2 regions of the Serratia sp. K1WW1 genome follow, and region 2 is predicted to be linked to the other one. Evidence: predicted binding sites of a transcription regulator. Region 2 holds the regulator's gene; the other holds the start of a gene.

Region 1 (8,819 bases), 400 kb from region 2:
TTTGGTTTTTTCATTCAGCTGTGATTTTTGCGAGAGGATCAATTTTTTCAGTAGCTCTGCCAACTGGTCTTGATCTTCTGCACCTAATCCCTGGATCAGGGCTTTTTCGATTGCCACATGGGTTTCGACGGTTTCCAGGGTTAATTTCCGGCCTGCCGGCGTGATCTTGACGATCACGCCACGCCGGTCCGATGGATCGGGCATGCGGACAATATACTTTTTATTTTCCAGGCGATTAATCCGGTTGGATAAGCCACCGGAGGAAATCAGGATTTTCTCTTGCAGATCTTTGGGTGAAAGCTGGCGGTCGGGGTTGCGGGCCAGGGCAGCCAGCACTTCGAATTCACCAATAGTCAGGTTATAGCGTGCGAAGTTGGCATCGACAAACTGCGAGATATAGTGGCTCATGCGCACAATTCTGGCGATCACCGGTAGGCCAGACAAATCTAAAGTGGGTACCGTGTCTAACCATTCCTGGATTAAACGATCAACGAAATCTGTTTCAGTGACATTGGTCTTATCGCCCATCTATTTTATCTCTTCCTGACTGAATTCATCGCATAATCAACGCAAAAGGTGCGGCCAAACGGAGCATGGACTCAAAATGAGTGTCAGCAATAATAGCATTGATAGCCCGCAGTGAGTGACGGATGGGACAAAAATCCGCAGATTAGAATGGGGATAACCGGGGGGGAGAATAAGCACCGACGCCGATCGCATCGGTGCTTGCTGCAAATGATGAAGCAATATTAGCCGGTGTTGCGCATCCCGGCCGCCACGCCAGCAATAGTGACCATCAGCGCCTGCTCAACGCGGGCATCCGGTTGCTCCTGCTGGCGCGAACGGTGCAGCAACTCGGCCTGCAACACGTTTAGCGGGTCGGTGTAAACGTTGCGCAACGCGATAGATTCGGCAATCCACGGCAGGTCTTCCATCAGATGGTCGTCGTTGGCAATGGTCAGCACCGCCTTGATATCACTGGCCAATTGATCACGCAACTGTTGGCCGAGCGGCCACAGGGACTTGTCTACCAGACGCTGATCGTAGTATTCCGCCAGCCACAGGTCGGCTTTGGCGTATACCATCTCCAGCATCGCGATACGGGTAGAGAAGAACGGCCAGTTGTGGCACATGTCTTCCAACTGATCCTGCTTGCCAGCCTTCACCGCTTCCTGCAGGCCTGCACCAGCACCCAGCCAGGCTGGCAGCATCAGGCGGTTCTGCGTCCAGGCGAAGATCCACGGAATGGCTCGCAGGCTTTCAACACCGCCGTTGGGGCGGCGTTTGGCCGGGCGTGAACCCAATGGCAGTTTCCCCAGTTCCTGCTCTGGCGTAGCGGCGCGGAAGTAAGGCACAAACTCAGGGTTTTCACGCACGTAACCGCGATACATGTTGCACGAGGTTTCGGACAGTTCATCCATCAGCGTGCGCCATTCTGGCTTAGGCTCCGGTGGTGGCAGCAGGTTGGCTTCCAACACCGCACCGGCGTACAGCGCCAGGCTGCTGATGGTGACTTCTGGCAGGCCGAATTTAAAGCGGATCATCTCGCCCTGTTCGGTCACGCGCAGGCCACCTTTCAGGCTGCCCGGCGGTTGGGACAGCAGAGCGGCGTGCGCAGGTGCGCCACCACGGCCAATTGAGCCACCACGGCCATGGAACAGCGTCAGCGCTACTCCGGCCTTCTCACAGGTTTTGATCAGGGCGTCCTGTGCACGGTATTGCGCCCAGGAGGCAGCCATCACGCCAGCATCTTTTGCCGAGTCGGAATAGCCGATCATCACCATCTGTTTGCCCTGAATAAAGCCGCGATACCAGTCGATGTTCAGCAACTGGGTCATCACGTCTTCGGCGTTGTTCAGATCGTCGAGGGTTTCGAACAGCGGGGCCACCGGTAGCGCGAATGGGCAACCAGTTTCCTTCAACAACAGGTGCACGGCCAAGACATCGGACGGGGTTCGTGCCATGGAAATGACGTAGGCGGCGATCGAGCCTTGTGGCGCTTCAGCGACCACCTTGCAGGTTTCCAGCACTTCCTGAGTGTCTGCACTCGGCTCCCACTGCAGTGGCACCAGCGGACGCTTGGAGTTCAGCTCACGGATCAGGAATGCCTGTTTGTCGGCTTCTGACCAGCTCTCATAATCCCCCAGGCCCAGATAGCGGGTCAGTTCGGCAATGGCTTCGGTATGGCGGGTGCTTTCCTGGCGCACGTCGATACGCACCAGTGGCACGCCAAAGCAGCGTACGCGGCGCAGCGTATCCAGCAGTTGGCCGTTGGCGATAATGCTCATGCCACAGGCCACCAAAGATTGGTAGCAGGCATACAGCGGTTCCCACAACTGCTCGTTATTTTCCAGCAGATCGTGCGGACGCAGCACGCGTTCACCCTTCAGGCGGCCTTCAAGGTAGGCCTGGGAGCTCATCAGCTGGCTGCGCAGTTGCTTCATCAATTCGCGATAAGGTTCTTGTACTTCGTCACCACCGGCCAATTCCCGCAGTTCCGGGGTACATTCGGTCATCGACAGTTCGGAAACCAGTACCTGAATATCACGGGTGAACAGATCGCAAGCCTTCCAGCGGCTCAGCAACAGCACGTGACGGGTGATTTCGGCGGTCACGTTCGGGTTGCCGTCGCGGTCGCCACCCATCCAGGAGGTGAAGCGGATAGGCACGGCTTCTACCGGTAGGCGGTAATCGATGGAGTTTTCCAACTGTTCGTTGAATTCGCGCAGGAAGGCCGGTACGCCTTCCCACAGGCTGTTTTCCACCACTGCAAAGCCCCATTTGGCTTCATCGACCGGGGATGGGCGATTCTTGCGGATCTCGTCGGTATGCCAGGATTGCGCGACCAACTGGCGCAGGCGGCGCATGATTTTATTACGCTCGTAGTCGGCCAGATCGTTATGGTCCAACTGGCTCAGGCAGGTGTTCACCTCAACCAGCTTGTGGATCAGGGTGCGGCGGGTAATTTCCGTTGGGTGAGCGGTCAGGACCAGCTCGATGGAAAGATCGTCCACCGCCTTTTGCAGCTGCTTGTTATCCAGCTTGTTGTCTTTCAGCTTGCTAAACAACTGCGCCAAGGCTTCCGGGTTGCTGGCCGCTTCGCCGTGCGGCGAGATGCTGTGGTATTGCTCGGCAACGTTGGTCAGGTTGAGGAATTGGCTGAAGGCGCGGGCAACGGGCAGTAGCTCATCGTTAGACAGGTTCTGCAGTGTAGAGAGCAGCTCCTGACGATGCGCCTCGTTACCGGCACGTGAGGATTTGGAAAGCTTACGGATAGTTTCAACGCGATCGAGAATATGCTCGCCCAGCGCTTCTTTAATGGTATCGCCTAGCAGTTTGCCGAGCATACTGACATTACTTCGCATTGCCGAATATTGTTCGTTCATATAATCCCTGACCCAGTTCTTTGCATACTTATCATCCTCCGATCGCGGCGTTTTTCACCACTACCTGAACACGATGAGTACGTGATTTTTCATCTTGTAAGTAAATTTCACGTGCCGTCGCAGCCTGCCGGTTTAAGCCGATCACGTGCCTGTCCAATCATCAATTGACACTATTTTTAGCAAAAAAACATCAAATTCGGCGTATTTTCTGAAATTTAATTACGCGCTGTCGGTTATCAGTCTGGCTTATCGGCGTAAATTGCTACGTCTTAAGAGGTAGGGGATGGTAACCCATTCCCCTGTTGTTATTAAGGTTTATTGCCGGCAGAAATGGTCGACCAACTGACCCAGCAGCTTACGCGTTGGCTCGATAAACGCGGTATCCAGATATTCATCCGGCTGATGCGCCTGGTTGATCGAACCTGGGCCGAGCACCAGCGTTGGGCATACTTCCTGGACGAACGGTGCTTCGGTGCAGTAATTGACCACTTCGGTGCGTGAACCTAGCAGTTTTTCAATCACCGCCACCATGTGATGGTCGGTTGGGCATTCGTAGCCTGGGATCGGCGGATGCAACTCATCGATCGTCAAACGGCCCGGCCAACGTTGGCTTACCGGCGCCAGCGCTTCGTGCAGGAGTTCGTTGATGTTATCCAACGTCATCCCCGGCAATGGGCGGATATCCATATGCAGTTCACAGCAGGCACAGATACGATTGGCCGCATCGCCGCCGCTGATATGGCCAAAGTTCATGGTTGGATAAGGCACCGCAAACGCCGGGTTGTTGTAGCGTTCCTGTAGCGTTTTGCGCAATGCCATCAGATGCCCGATGGACTCATGCATCAGATCGATGGCATTGACGCCGCGCGCCGGATCGCTCGAATGGCCCGACTGGCCAACGATGCGGATCGCACTTGAGATATGGCCTTTATGCGCGCGCACCGGTTGCAGCGAGGTTGGCTCGCCGATGATGGCAAAGTCCGGGCGAATTTTGCTGGAGGCAGCAAAGTAACGTGCGCCAGCCATCGTCGTTTCTTCATCGGCGGTGGCCAGGATGTATAGCGGCTTGGTCAGCTTACTGGCATCGATATCGCGTACCGCATCGAGGATAAAGGCGAAGAAGCCTTTCATGTCGGCAGTACCCAGCCCGTACAGCTTGTTGTCATGTTCGGTCAGGGTAAAGGGATCTCGCGTCCAGCGGCCCTGATCGTAAGGCACCGTGTCGGTATGGCCCGCCAGCAGCAGGCCGCCGCTGCTTTCGCCGAGGCTCGCCAGCAGGTTGAATTTGTTGCGGGTGCCCGGCACGGGTTGCACGTCGACGCGGAAGCCCAAATCGTTGAACCAGCCGGCCAGCAAGTTGATTAATGCTTCATTACTCTGATCGAGGGCGCCATCGGTGGCGCTGATCGACGGAGTGGCGATCAACGCCCGGTACAGCTCAATAAATGGAGGTAATTTCATCTTCACTGTTGACAGCCTTTGGTTAGGATAGTATCAATATTCATGCATTTATTTTGAATAAAAATACAGTAAGCTAGAGCGTAAGGGAACCTGTAACCCAGATGTTGATAAAAACATCACGCTCAACCACGTGGGTGAACCGCGCAACAACGCGACCAAGCCCTGCTACCAGGGTCGCCGTGACTCTTAGATTGCTAGCCAAGAAGGTGAAAGGCCACATGTTGAATACGCTGATTGTTGGTGCCAGCGGTTATGCCGGAGCAGAGCTCACGGCTTACCTGAATCGCCACCCACACATGAACATAACCGCTTTAGCGGTTTCAGCGCAAAGTGCAGATGCAGGAAAATTGCTTTCCGAGCTGCACCCTCAATTAAAAGGCATCGTCGATCTGCCATTACAACCGCTGGTTGACGTTGCCGCAGCGGCAAAAGGCATCGACGTTGTTTTCCTCGCGACCGCCCATGAGGTGAGCCACGATATCGCGCCAGCATTCCTGGCCGCCGGTTGTGTGGTGTTCGATCTCTCCGGCGCCTTCCGCGTACAGGATGCTGATTTTTATCAGCAGTATTATGGTTTTACACACCAGCATGCCGACCTGTTGGCGCAGGCGGTCTACGGCCTGGCGGAGTGGCAGAGCGAAAAACTCAAGCAGGCGCAGCTGATTGCCGTGCCGGGCTGCTACCCAACGGCGGCGCAGCTGGCGCTCAAACCTCTGCTCGACAAGCAATTGCTGAACCTGGATCAATGGCCGGTCATCAACGCCGTCAGCGGCGTGAGCGGTGCAGGGCGTAAAGCCAGCGTCACGACCAGTTTCTGTGAAGTCAGCCTGCAACCTTACGGCCTGTTCAATCACCGTCATCAGCCAGAAATTTCTGCTCATCTCGGGGTGCCGGTCATCTTTACGCCACATCTGGGTAACTTCCCACGGGGTATTCTGGAAACCATCACCTGCCGCCTGAACAAGGGCGTCACCGCGCAGGACGTGGCGGCGGCTTACCATGCGGCTTACGACGATAAACCGCTGGTACGGCTGTATGACCAAGGGGTGCCAGCACTGAAATCCGTGGTGGGCCTGCCGTTCTGTGATATTGGCTTTGCCGTGCAGGGCGAGCATCTGATCGCCGTAGCTGCAGAAGACAATCTGTTGAAAGGTGCGGCAGCTCAGGCGGTGCAGTGTCTGAATATCCGTTTCGGCTTCCCGGAAACCCAATCCTTACTTTAAATCAGCGTGAGTAAACAGCAATGAATCCATTGATTATCAAACTAGGTGGCGTGCTACTGGACAGCGAAGAAGCGCTGGAGCGTTTGTTTACCGCGCTGGATGTCTATCGCCAGGAACATCAGCGCCCGCTGGTGATCGTCCACGGTGGTGGTTGCGTGGTGGATGAGCTGATGAAGCAGCTCTCCCTGCCGGTAGTGAAGAAGAACGGCCTGCGTGTCACTCCAGCCGATCAGATCGACATCATCACCGGCGCGCTGGCAGGAACGGCTAATAAAACCCTGCTGGCCTGGGCGGTGAAGCACAAAATTAATGCAGTTGGCCTGAGCCTGGCAGACGGTGGCAGCGTTGCGGTAACCCAGCTGGATCCAGCGTTGGGCCACGTAGGCCATGCAGTTCCAGGAACGCCTGCGCTGCTCCATACCTTGTTGGGCGCTGGCTACCTGCCAGTGGTCAGCTCCATCGGCATCACTGCCGAGGGCCAACTGATGAACGTGAACGCCGATCAGGCAGCGACGGCCCTGGCCGCCACGCTGGGGGCGGATTTAATCCTGCTGTCGGATGTCAGCGGTATTCTCGACGGCAAAGGGCAGCGCATCGCGGAAATGACAGCACAAAAAGCCGAGCAACTGATTGCTCAAGGCATCATTACCGATGGTATGGTGGTGAAGGTCAATGCGGCGCTGGATGCTGCACGTACCCTTGGCCGCCCGGTAGATATCGCCAGCTGGCGTAATGCCGAAAAGCTCCCTGCTCTGTTTAATGGTGTGTCGATTGGCACCCGGATCCTCGCTTAAATTTAGAATTAAAAAGGAATAACACAATGCAAAACAAAGGCATCAAGAAAATCGTTCTGGCGTACTCCGGCGGTCTGGATACTTCGGCCATCATTCCATGGCTGAAAGAGAACTACGGCGGCTGTGAAGTGGTAGCCTTCGTGGCGGACATCGGCCAGGAGCGCGGCGATCTGGAAGGCGTTGAGCAGAAAGCTCTGCAATCCGGTGCCTCTGAGTGTCATGTTGTCGATCTACGTGAAGAGTTTATCCGTGACTACGTTTATCCGGTGCTGCAGACCGGCGCACTGTACGAAGGCAGCTACCTGCTGGGGACTTCAATGGCGCGGCCGATCATTGCCAAGGCTCAGGTTGAGCTGGCGCTGAAAGTGGGTGCTGATGCGCTGTGCCACGGGGCTACTGGTAAAGGTAACGATCAGGTGCGTTTCGAAACCACCTATACCGCATTGGCTCCTCACCTGAAGGTCGTCGCGCCTTGGCGTGAGTGGAACCTGCGTTCCCGTGAAGCACTGCTGGACTACCTGAAAGAGCGTAATATCCCAACCACCGCTTCGCTGGAGAAGATCTACAGCCGTGACGAAAACGCCTGGCACATCTCTACCGAAGGCGGCGTGCTGGAAAGCCCGTGGAATGCGCCAAACAAAGATTGCTGGGTCTGGACTGTCGATCCGTTGGAAGCACCGGACAAGCCAGAACAAGTGACCGTGACTGTTGAGAAAGGCTGTGTAGTGGCCGTTAACGGTGAAGCCATGAGCCCGTACAAGTGCCTGGAAGCCCTGAACGTGCTGGGTGCCAAACATGGCGTGGGCCGTATCGATATCGTAGAAAACCGCCTGGTAGGCATCAAATCCCGTGGTTGCTATGAAACCCCAGGAGGCACCATTATGGTTGCCGCGCTGCGCGGGATCGAGCAGTTGGTACTGGATCGTGATAGCTTTAAATGGCGTGAGCAGTTGGGCCTGGAAATGTCCTATGTGGTCTACGATGGCCGCTGGTTTGCTCCACTGCGTCGTTCCATCCAGGCTTCTGCACAAGCGCTGGCGGAAGAAGTTAACGGCGAAGTGGTATTGCAGCTGTATAAAGGCCAGGTGACGGCGATCCAGAAGAAATCGGCCAACAGCCTGTACTCAGAAGAATTTGCGACCTTTGGCGAAGACGAAGTTTACGATCACAGCCATGCGGGTGGTTTTATCCGTCTGTTCTCGCTCTCTTCCCGTATTCGCGCGTTGAACGAGAAGAAAAAGTAACGTCGTTGGTTTAGCGTCAATTTGAGGGGCGCAGCATGCTGCGCCCTTTCGCATACTTATTCAGGAGCAAGATTATGGCACTTTGGGGCGGACGGTTTAGTCAGGCAGCGGATCAGCGGTTTAAACAGTTAAATGATTCCCTGCGCTTTGACTATCGCCTGGCGGAACAGGATATTGTGGGCTCCGTCGCCTGGTCAAAAGCGCTGGTGACCGTCAACGTACTGACGTCAGCAGAGCAACAGCAGCTTGAGCAGGCACTGAACGTGTTGCTGGAAGAAGTGCAGGCCGATCCTCTGGCGATCGTTAACAGCGACGCAGAAGATATTCACAGCTGGGTTGAGCAGAAGCTGATCGAGAAAGTCGGCGATCTGGGCAAAAAGCTGCATACCGGCCGCAGCCGTAACGATCAGGTGGCCACCGATCTGAAACTGTGGTGCAAACATCAGGTTAGTGAACTGCTTCAGGCATTGGTACAGCTGCAACAGGCGCTGGTGGAAACCGCCGAAGCCAATCAGGATGCGGTGATGCCGGGTTATACCCACCTGCAGCGCGCCCAGCCGGTGACTTTTGCCCACTGGTGCCTCGCTTACGTCGAGATGCTGGCGCGTGATGAAAGCCGCCTGCAGGACACGTTGAAACGCCTGGACGTCAGCCCGCTGGGTAGCGGTGCCTTGGCCGGAACTGCTTATCCGATCGACCGTGAACAGCTGG
Region 2 (8,819 bases):
GCTGTTGGCACAGAGTATGGCTGTGTTCAAACTGTGATGTGAAGGGGCGGCATACCGCCCCTTCAGATTGATGACAAAGTCCTGGCCGTGAGGCCAGGACTTTGATCTAATAAGGTCAGTGCAAAAAACGGACTGACTGCCATGCTCAAAGAACCCTCTCCCCAGCAATACCAGTTTGAAACCATTACCCTTGATGAACTGGTTCCCGAAGACCATCTGGTTCGTCAAATCGATGCCGCTATCGACTTTGAATTTATCCGCGAGGCCGTTGCTCATCTCTATTGCCCCGATAATGGCAGGCCCGCTATCGACCCCGTTCGCCTGATTAAAATGATGCTGTTGGGCTACCTCTTCGGTGTCCCCTCCGAGCGCCGTCTGGTCAAGGAAATCCAGGTCAATGTCGCTTACCGTTGGTTCCTGCGTATGGGGCTTACCGAGAAGGTCCCCGACGCCTCAACCCTGAGCCAGAACCGCATTCGTCGCTTCAACAACAGCGATGTCTTCCAGCAGATTTTTGACCATATCGTGTTACAGGCTCTGGGTCAGGGCATGGCCAACGGGCGCGTACTTTACACCGACAGTACCCACCTGAAAGCCGATGCCAACCCACGCAAGGCCGTGAATGAACTGCGCCCTGAAGGGGTCAGTGAATACTTCACACAGTTGAATTACGCCGTGGAGGCCGACAGGAAGAAACGCGAAAAAAAGCCGCTGCCCGCCGCAAGAAAAACAACCAAAAACGACGCCGTTAAAAACACCAAAGTCAGCATCACCGACCCGGAAAGCGGCTTTATGCACCGGGACAACAAGCCAAAGGGCTTCTTCTATCTGGACCACCGCACGGTGGACGGCAAGCACGGCATCATCATGGATACCCATGTCACGCCGGGCAATGTGCACGATAGCCAGCCGTTCATCGGCAGGCTGGCACGGCAGGTGGAGCGGTTCAACCTTGATACGGTCGCCGTGGGTGTGGATGCGGGCTATTTTACCTCGGCGGTGTGCCATCTGACGCAGGAGATGGATATCGCGTTGGTGCCGGGCTATCGCAGGCCACACAAAGGCCTGAATGACTTCCAGAAAAAGCACTTCAGGTATGACGAGGCGCGTGATGTGTATGTGTGTCCGGCGGAGGAACTCCTGATATACAGCACAACGGACCGCAACGGCTATCGGCATTACCGTTCAGCCCCGGCAGTGTGCCAGCGGTGCGAGCAGAGAGGGCAATGCACGCAGAACAGCAAGGCACAGAAAACGATAACGCGGCACGTATGGGAAGCCTCGAAAGAGGAGGCCAACAGGTTGCGACTGACGAAATGGGGCAAAAAGGTGTATGCGCGGCGCAAGGAAACGGTGGAAAGAAGCTTCGCGGATGCGAAACAACACCATGGACATCGATATGCGCGGTTCCGTGGTCTGTCGAAAGTGCAGATGCAGTGCCTGCTAGCGGCCACGGCGCAGAATATGAAGAAGATGGCGCTGCTGGCGCTTCTTTATCACCTTTATGCCTGGTTAAAAGCGTCCCTGGAAGCCGAGAAGAACCCGATAGGGGAGAGGAAAGGTCAAATGATGGGGTTATGGAAAAATATCGCGATCGCGACCTGCGGTCGCTAAGAAAGACTAACCCCACCTGAAAAAGTGGGGTTAGTCATCAATCTGAAGGGGCGGCATACCGCCCCTTTTATCTCGTTACTGGTCCGGGAACTCAGCAATAAAGCGTTCTGCGTCTTCTACCATCGATTTGGTTCCGACGAAGAATGGCGCACGCTGGTGCAGTTGTTCCGGCACGATATCCAGAATACGGTTTTTGCCATCGCTGGCTTTACCCCCGGCCTGTTCAGCCAGGAACGCCATCGGGTTGCATTCATACAGCAGACGCAGCTTGCCCTGTGGGTGGCTGGCGGTGCTTGGGTAGATATAGATGCCGCCTTTGAGCAGGTTACGGTGGAAGTCGGCAACCAGTGAACCGATATAGCGTGAGGTATAAGGGCGCTGTGTGGCTTCATCCTGCTCTTGGCAGTATTTGATGTATTTCTTCACCCCGAGCGGGAACTTGATGTAGTTACCTTCGTTGATGGAATACATATTGGCTTTTTCCGGGAAGCGCACTTTCTCGTGCGAGAGGCAGAACACCCCCAGAGACGGATCGTAGGTGAAGGCATGTACGCCATAACCGGTGGTGTATACCAGCATGGTGGAGGAGCCATAAACCACATAACCGGCCGCTACCTGTGCATGGCCAGGCTGCAGGAAATCTTCTTCGGTGACTGGCGTGCCAATCGGGGTGATGCGGCGATAGATAGAGAAGATCGTCCCGACAGAGACGTTCACATCAATGTTGGACGAGCCGTCCAACGGATCCATTAGCACCACATACTTGCCATTCTCAGCTCGCTCGCCGTCGAAAATCACGATCTCGTCTTCTTCTTCCGAAGCGATGCCTGCAACTTCACCACGAGCCTTCAAAGCTGCTTTCAGCTTTTCGTTCGCGAACAGGTCCAGCTTCATCTGAACTTCGCCCTGAACGTTGGAAATGCCGTTAGTCCCCAAGATATCAACTAAACCCGCCTTGTTGATATCACGGTGAATGATTTTGGCACCCAGTTTGATGGCAGAAAGTAATGAGGTCAGCTCACCGGTGGCGTGAGAGAAGTCGTGTTGTTTCTCGACGATAAATTCGCCTAACGTTTTCATGACACAATCCCTGAATCTACGGATGGATAGCGGCTTGTTAACATACCGCCAACGTTTTCGTCAGCAGTGTAGCCCAAAGCAACTTGCGATTCATAGGCAAATCCGTTTCTTCTGAGCGATTCTGAGCGCTAGAATAGGCAGTAAATCGATGCACTAAAATGAGAGACCTAATGCGCATACATATTCTTGGGATCTGCGGCACCTTTATGGGTGGGCTAGCCATGTTGGCTCGTTCACTGGGGCATGAGGTGACCGGTTCAGATACCAACGTCTATCCTCCGATGAGTACCTTACTGGAAAAGCAGGGGATCGATCTGATCCAGGGTTACGATCCTGCCCAGTTGGATCCGGCTCCGGATCTGGTGATTATCGGCAATGCGATGAGCCGTGGTAATCCTTGCGTAGAAGCGGTGCTGGAGCAGAGCATTCCTTACATGTCTGGCCCTCAGTGGCTGCATGATTATGTCCTGCGCGATCGCTGGGTGCTGGCGGTAGCGGGAACACACGGTAAAACTACCACCGCCGGGATGGCGACCTGGATCCTGGAAGCCTGCGGTTATCAGCCAGGCTTTGTGATCGGTGGCGTACCGGGCAATTTTGATGTCTCGGCCCGTCTTGGCGGCAGCCCGTTCTTTGTCATCGAAGCCGATGAGTATGACTGTGCCTTCTTCGACAAACGCTCCAAGTTTGTTCATTATTGCCCGCGCACGTTGATCATGAACAACCTCGAGTTCGATCACGCCGATATCTTTGACGATCTGAAAGCCATCCAGAAACAGTTCCATCACCTGGTGCGTCTGGTGCCGGGCCAAGGCAAGATTATCCTGCCGGAAAACGATACCCATCTGAAACAGGTGATGGCAATGGGATGCTGGAGCGAACAGGAATGGGTTGGGGAAGGGGGCGCGTGGCGTGCACACAAACTGACGACGGATGCCAGCCATTACGAAGTGTTCCTCAACGGCGAGAAGGTGGGCGAGGTTAACTGGGCGCTGGTGGGCGAACACAATATGCATAACGGCCTGATGGCGATCGCCGCCACCCGCCATGTTGGCGTACAGCCAGCCGATGCCTGTCGTGCGCTGGGTGACTTTATCAATGCCCGCCGCCGTCTGGAATTGCGTGGTGAAGCCAACGGCGTCACGGTGTATGACGACTTTGCCCATCATCCGACCGCCATTCTGGCTACCTTGGCGGCGCTGCGTGGCAAAGTGGGCGGCACCGCACGCATCCTGGCCGTGCTGGAGCCGCGCTCAAACACCATGAAAATGGGGATCAGCAAAAACGATCTGGCCCCCTCACTTGGCCGTGCCGACGAAGTATTCCTGTTCCAGCCTCACCACATCCCGTGGCAGGTAGCGGAAGTTGCCGAAGCTTGCGTTCAGCCCGCGCACTGGAGTGCCGATCTGGATACTCTGGTAGAGATGATTGTGAAAACCGCGCAGCCGGGTGACCATATTCTGGTGATGAGCAACGGCGGGTTTGGCGGCATTCATGACAAACTGCTGGCAGGGCTGGCTAACAAGGCCGAGCCGAAAGAAACCTACTGACGTTTAGCTAAACGGGCGCCGCATGCGGCGACCCTACCACTATGAGGCCGCTGATGTGGCCTTTTTTACGCCCAAAAAAAGCCCTCGCGAGCGAGGGCAATGGGGTTCGTCGGATAGGACGACGATAATTTCCAAGGTACTAGCGTTTACCTGAGAACTCGGCAGTGGCAGTGACGAGGGTAGTCAGTTCAGTAAGCGCGACCTTGGATTTTTACTTGTAGATTTCAGCCGTTGCGTGCCAGTTGCCATTTTCATAGGCTTCGATCACACGGTAGGCTTTGGCCCCTTGCTGATCCGCTTTATCAGACAGCGCCTGACGGATATCAGAAGGTGCGCCACCCACGCCGCTAGCGGTAATGGTGCCGACAGACTGCAGATTGCTGGCTTGGGCATCAGTGACTAGGTTAGCCGCAGAAGCACCGAAAGAAACGGCAGACAGCAGGCTAAGTGCAACGAGAGTAGTTTTCATGTTCATGATACTTGGATCCTTAATCGTTCAGAGATAACAGCCTGGAAGGGCTTTACAGCGTTTTTTATACTTGAAGGCGGTTATCTACTTGGTTTTTTACCAGAGAGTTGTCGTGCAATGCTCACATAACATCTTGTACTTATTTGTAAATCTCGGCGGTAGCGTGGTAGTTGCCTTCGTTACGAGCTTCGATCACGCGGTAAGCGGTCGCGCCTTGGGCATCGGCTTTGGCAGACAGCGCCTGACGGATATCAGAAGGTGCTGCACCGACGCCGCTCACGGTGATGGTACCAGCAGACTGCAGTTTTTCAGCCTGCGAAGCATCAATGGATTGTGCTGCGAATGCACCGAAAGACAGCATGGACAGCAGGCTAATTGTCGCTACAGTAGTTTTAATTTTCATGATTTATCCTCTTCGTATTCTTTTATCAGTTCCAATGAACTGTGATTTACGTCACGAAAATGAGTATACATCTAGTAACGGCAAAAATTAATAGCTGACTAACAGTTTCTAGTGAAACTTTATTGGGGTGGCCGTTACTTTTAATAACCTAATGGAATAAAAAACGGCGATAAAATGCACTTCTGATGTTAAATTTATGTAATTTCAATGAGCTAAGTGCTTTTGACTAAAAGTGCGGAAGCTTCCAGTCACTATCACCAGTCACCAAGAAATGTCATTGAAATGTGCTGCAGGTCGGCTTATTGGCAGTTTTAAACGTGGTAGGCAGCGCTGGAGAAGTAAACGAGGGGTTAATAAAGGGTGCACCGCCCGCGACGGAAAGCCGCAGGCTGTGCTGAATGCATCAAAGTTCCTGTTCGAACAAGGAGAGAATGGCTTCAAACAGTTGACGTGCGGTAAAGGAGCTGGCCGGAGTGACAAAAATAGTATCGTCACCGGCAATGGTGCCCAGGATCCCTTCGGATTTGCCCAGTGAGTCCAACAGGCGGGCAATCAGCTGCGCCGCACCTGGGCTGGTATGGATCACCACCACCGCATCGTTATGGTCCACGTCCAGCACCAGATTCTTGAGCGGGCTGGTGGTGGTAGGGACACCGAGTTCAGCCGGGAGGCAGTACACCATCTCCATTTTTGCATTACGCGTGCGTACCGCCCCGAACTTGGTCAGCATGCGTGATACCTTGGACTGGTTAATGTTCTCGAAGCCTTCTTCTTGCAGCGCCAAAACGATCTCGCCTTGAGAACTGAATTTTTCTTCTTTCAATAACGCCTTAAACGCCTTGATCAGATCTTCCTGCTTTGCGGGATTACGCATTTTGCACCGTGGAATGTTGGTAATAGAGCTGATTATTATGCATATAAATGCATTTTTATGCAATATGGGGGCCATCTGGAAAATCAAAAATGCCCAGACAGAAAGGCAAGAGCGCGATTTTAACAAAATCCGATGCTCATGAATATGCCCTTTCGGTGCGGGAAGCGAGTCAGCTCTCCGGTAACGAAAATGTTATTAAAATGATGTTGTTCTGATGTTACGTAAGGGTGTAATGTAACCGCCGGTTAACGCGATCGTGAAAAGCTTGGCACTATTTTCGATTAGTGTGCGCTATGCCCTTAATGCATAAGCTATTTACTTTAAAATGCTCGCAACATCGGCCATTTTATTGCGCCAGATCTAAAACCGACTGTTAAGAGGTTGTTTTTAAAGGCGTGATAAATTAAGGTCCGTGACCAAAGAATTCACGGCGCTTTTATATTTAAGACAATAAAGGAGTATAGGATGAAAGTTGCAGTTCTCGGTGCTGCTGGCGGTATCGGCCAGGCCCTCGCCCTTCTACTCAAGACCCAGCTTCCTTCAGGTTCTGAACTCTCCCTCTACGACATTGCCCCTGTTACCCCAGGCGTTGCCGTTGACTTAAGCCACATCCCAACCGCAGTTAAAATCAAAGGCTTCAGTGGCGAAGATGCAACCCCTGCGCTGCACGGTGCGGACGTGGTGCTGATTTCTGCTGGCGTTGCGCGTAAACCAGGGATGGATCGTTCCGATCTGTTCAACGTTAACGCTGGCATCGTACGCAACCTGATTGAGCAAGTGGCCAAAACCTGCCCGAAAGCCTGCATCGGTATCATCACCAACCCGGTGAATACCACGGTAGCCATTGCGGCAGAAGTGTTGAAGAAAGCGGGTGTTTACGACAAAAACAAACTGTTTGGCATCACATCGCTGGATATCATCCGTTCCAACACCTTCGTCGCGGAACTGAAAGGCAAACAACCGGAAGAACTGAACGTACCGGTGATTGGCGGCCACTCAGGCGTGACCATCCTGCCTCTGCTGTCGCAGATCCCTGGCGTAAGCTTTAGCGATCAGGAAGTGGCTGATTTGACCAAACGTATCCAGAATGCGGGTACCGAAGTGGTTGAAGCCAAAGCCGGTGGCGGTTCTGCAACCCTGTCTATGGGCCAGGCTGCTGCACGTTTTGGTCTGTCTCTGGTGCGTGCGCTGAGCGGTGAGAAAGGTGTAGTGGAATGCGCCTATGTTGAAGGGGATGGCAAATATGCCCGTTTCTTTGCACAGCCGCTGCTACTGGGTAAAAACGGTATCGAAGAGCGTAAAGACATCGGTACTCTGAGTGCCTTCGAGCAAAAAGCGCTGAGCGAAATGCTGGACGTGCTGCACAAAGATATCGAACTGGGTGAGAAGTTTATCAACAACTGATCCCTCAGTATGTGATGTTTTGATAAGCCGCCGGGCCGAATCCGGCGGCTTTCTTATGTTTATCATGATTTGATTCGACTTTTCCGATCTCGCAGATGATGGGTAAGCGGATCAAAATACCTGCTCGGCCAGATCTCTGCCGGATGTACGTTCAGTGCATCAGCAATCAACCACTCTCCCTTGGGCCAAGGACGTGACAACGCGTTGGCCAACGTCGATGAACTTAGCCCTGCCCCCCGAGAAACCGCTGCCAGAGTGGTACCTCTCTTCTTCAAAGCCGCGATGACGTCTGCTGGATGCCAATCTGGGTCCCGTGAATTCATATTTTCATTCCTTTTTTGATTAGAGAAAGTTCTGTTAGTGGTATAACTAACAGGTCAGTATTAATCGTTTGAACAACGTGAAGCGTTTATTCAGAAACTAGGATACCACCAAGTTTCCCAAAAATACCTTATGGTTTCTGAAAAATTTGTCTTGCCACACTATTGTCCCGAGATCATGGCTATGAAAAACGAGTGGTTTGCTGCCAAGGAGCTGATAGGCATCGCAGGATTACCGTCCTCTACACAGGGAATAAATCTGATGGCCCGGCGCGAAAATTGGCTCAGCCGTCGCCGCAAAGGCGTACAAGGCAAGGCGCTGGAATACCATATCGACAGCTTGCCTACCGGCGTCAAAAACCTGCTGGTATTGCGCGAAGAGCCTGCGATCTATGAGGCCGGGCGTCAGGACCCGCTGGCGGTGTGGGTCGAATACTATTACCAGCTTTCAGACAGTGAGCGTGGCAAAGTGATGGCGTTTTTGATGCGCGAAGGTATGGATAGCCTGCTGGCCTGGATTGCTGAAAAAAATAAGCAGTAAGTCATACCTCAACTGACCTGCGCTGCATAGGGGGCCCATGTTGCGCCCGATTAGCCCTATGCTGCTCCCACTAAGCTCCTTTCTACGTCGCTTTGGTGTTTTCTTCGCCTTGTTTGGTAAGTACTTCTTGAGTATTTCGCCGGGTTTTTGGCTATTGGCAGCGGCCTGGTTAATGCTATAACTAACTTATTGGCTTTAGTTGTTCATGCAACTGGAAGGTCAGATAAGTCAGTTAGCGGCAGCGCCGAGATCAAGGAGGGGGAATGGACAAGGAGTGGTTTACCGCCAACGAACTGAAAGAGAAGGGCGAATTGGGTAGTTCCCCGCAAGGGATCAATAAGCGGGCACGTGAGCAAAACTGGCGCTGGCAGCGGCGTTTTGGCAAGCAGGGGGTGACTAAGGAGTATCATATCAGCAGCCTGCCCCTCTCGACCCAAAACGAGTTGTACCCCCAGCGGTATCCTCTTGCCGCAGAGGAGCCAGCGGCTTATAGCGTCTCCTGTGATGACGATCCTTGGGCACGTTTGCAGAACTATCTGGCAGGTATGAAACCTGACGAATACG

Evidence for each region. Region 2 encodes ArgR, which controls arginine synthesis, uptake and breakdown. Its sites were predicted from a motif close to ANTGAATAAAAATACANT; they were not measured.
Region 1: the regulator ArgR is predicted to act here: its motif matches at 4,900-4,917, upstream of argC (N-acetyl-gamma-glutamyl-phosphate reductase).

The regions. Positions count from the first base shown of each region.
Region 1 is NZ_CM147697.1:5,792,299-5,801,117, reverse strand. It holds gene ACX9GU_RS26370 (MarR family winged helix-turn-helix transcriptional regulator) at 1-528, opposite strand, end outside; gene ppc (phosphoenolpyruvate carboxylase) at 750-3,386, opposite strand; gene argE (acetylornithine deacetylase) at 3,702-4,847, opposite strand; gene argC (N-acetyl-gamma-glutamyl-phosphate reductase) at 5,066-6,070, shown strand; gene argB (acetylglutamate kinase) at 6,091-6,864, shown strand; gene ACX9GU_RS26345 (argininosuccinate synthase) at 6,891-8,108, shown strand; gene argH (argininosuccinate lyase) at 8,183-8,819, shown strand, end outside.
Region 2 is NZ_CM147697.1:5,388,957-5,397,775, reverse strand. It holds gene ACX9GU_RS24420 (methyl-accepting chemotaxis protein) at 1-37, shown strand, start outside; gene ACX9GU_RS24415 (IS1182 family transposase) at 142-1,614, shown strand; gene fbp (class 1 fructose-bisphosphatase) at 1,690-2,694, opposite strand; gene mpl (UDP-N-acetylmuramate:L-alanyl-gamma-D-glutamyl-meso-diaminopimelate ligase) at 2,865-4,244, shown strand; gene yhcN (peroxide/acid stress response protein YhcN) at 4,456-4,719, opposite strand; gene yhcN (peroxide/acid stress response protein YhcN) at 4,853-5,116, opposite strand; gene argR (transcriptional regulator ArgR) at 5,520-5,990, opposite strand; gene mdh (malate dehydrogenase) at 6,456-7,394, shown strand; gene ACX9GU_RS24380 (helix-turn-helix domain-containing protein) at 7,457-7,717, opposite strand; gene ACX9GU_RS24375 (DNA-binding protein) at 7,899-8,255, shown strand; gene ACX9GU_RS24370 (YfeC-like transcriptional regulator) at 8,519-8,819, shown strand, end outside.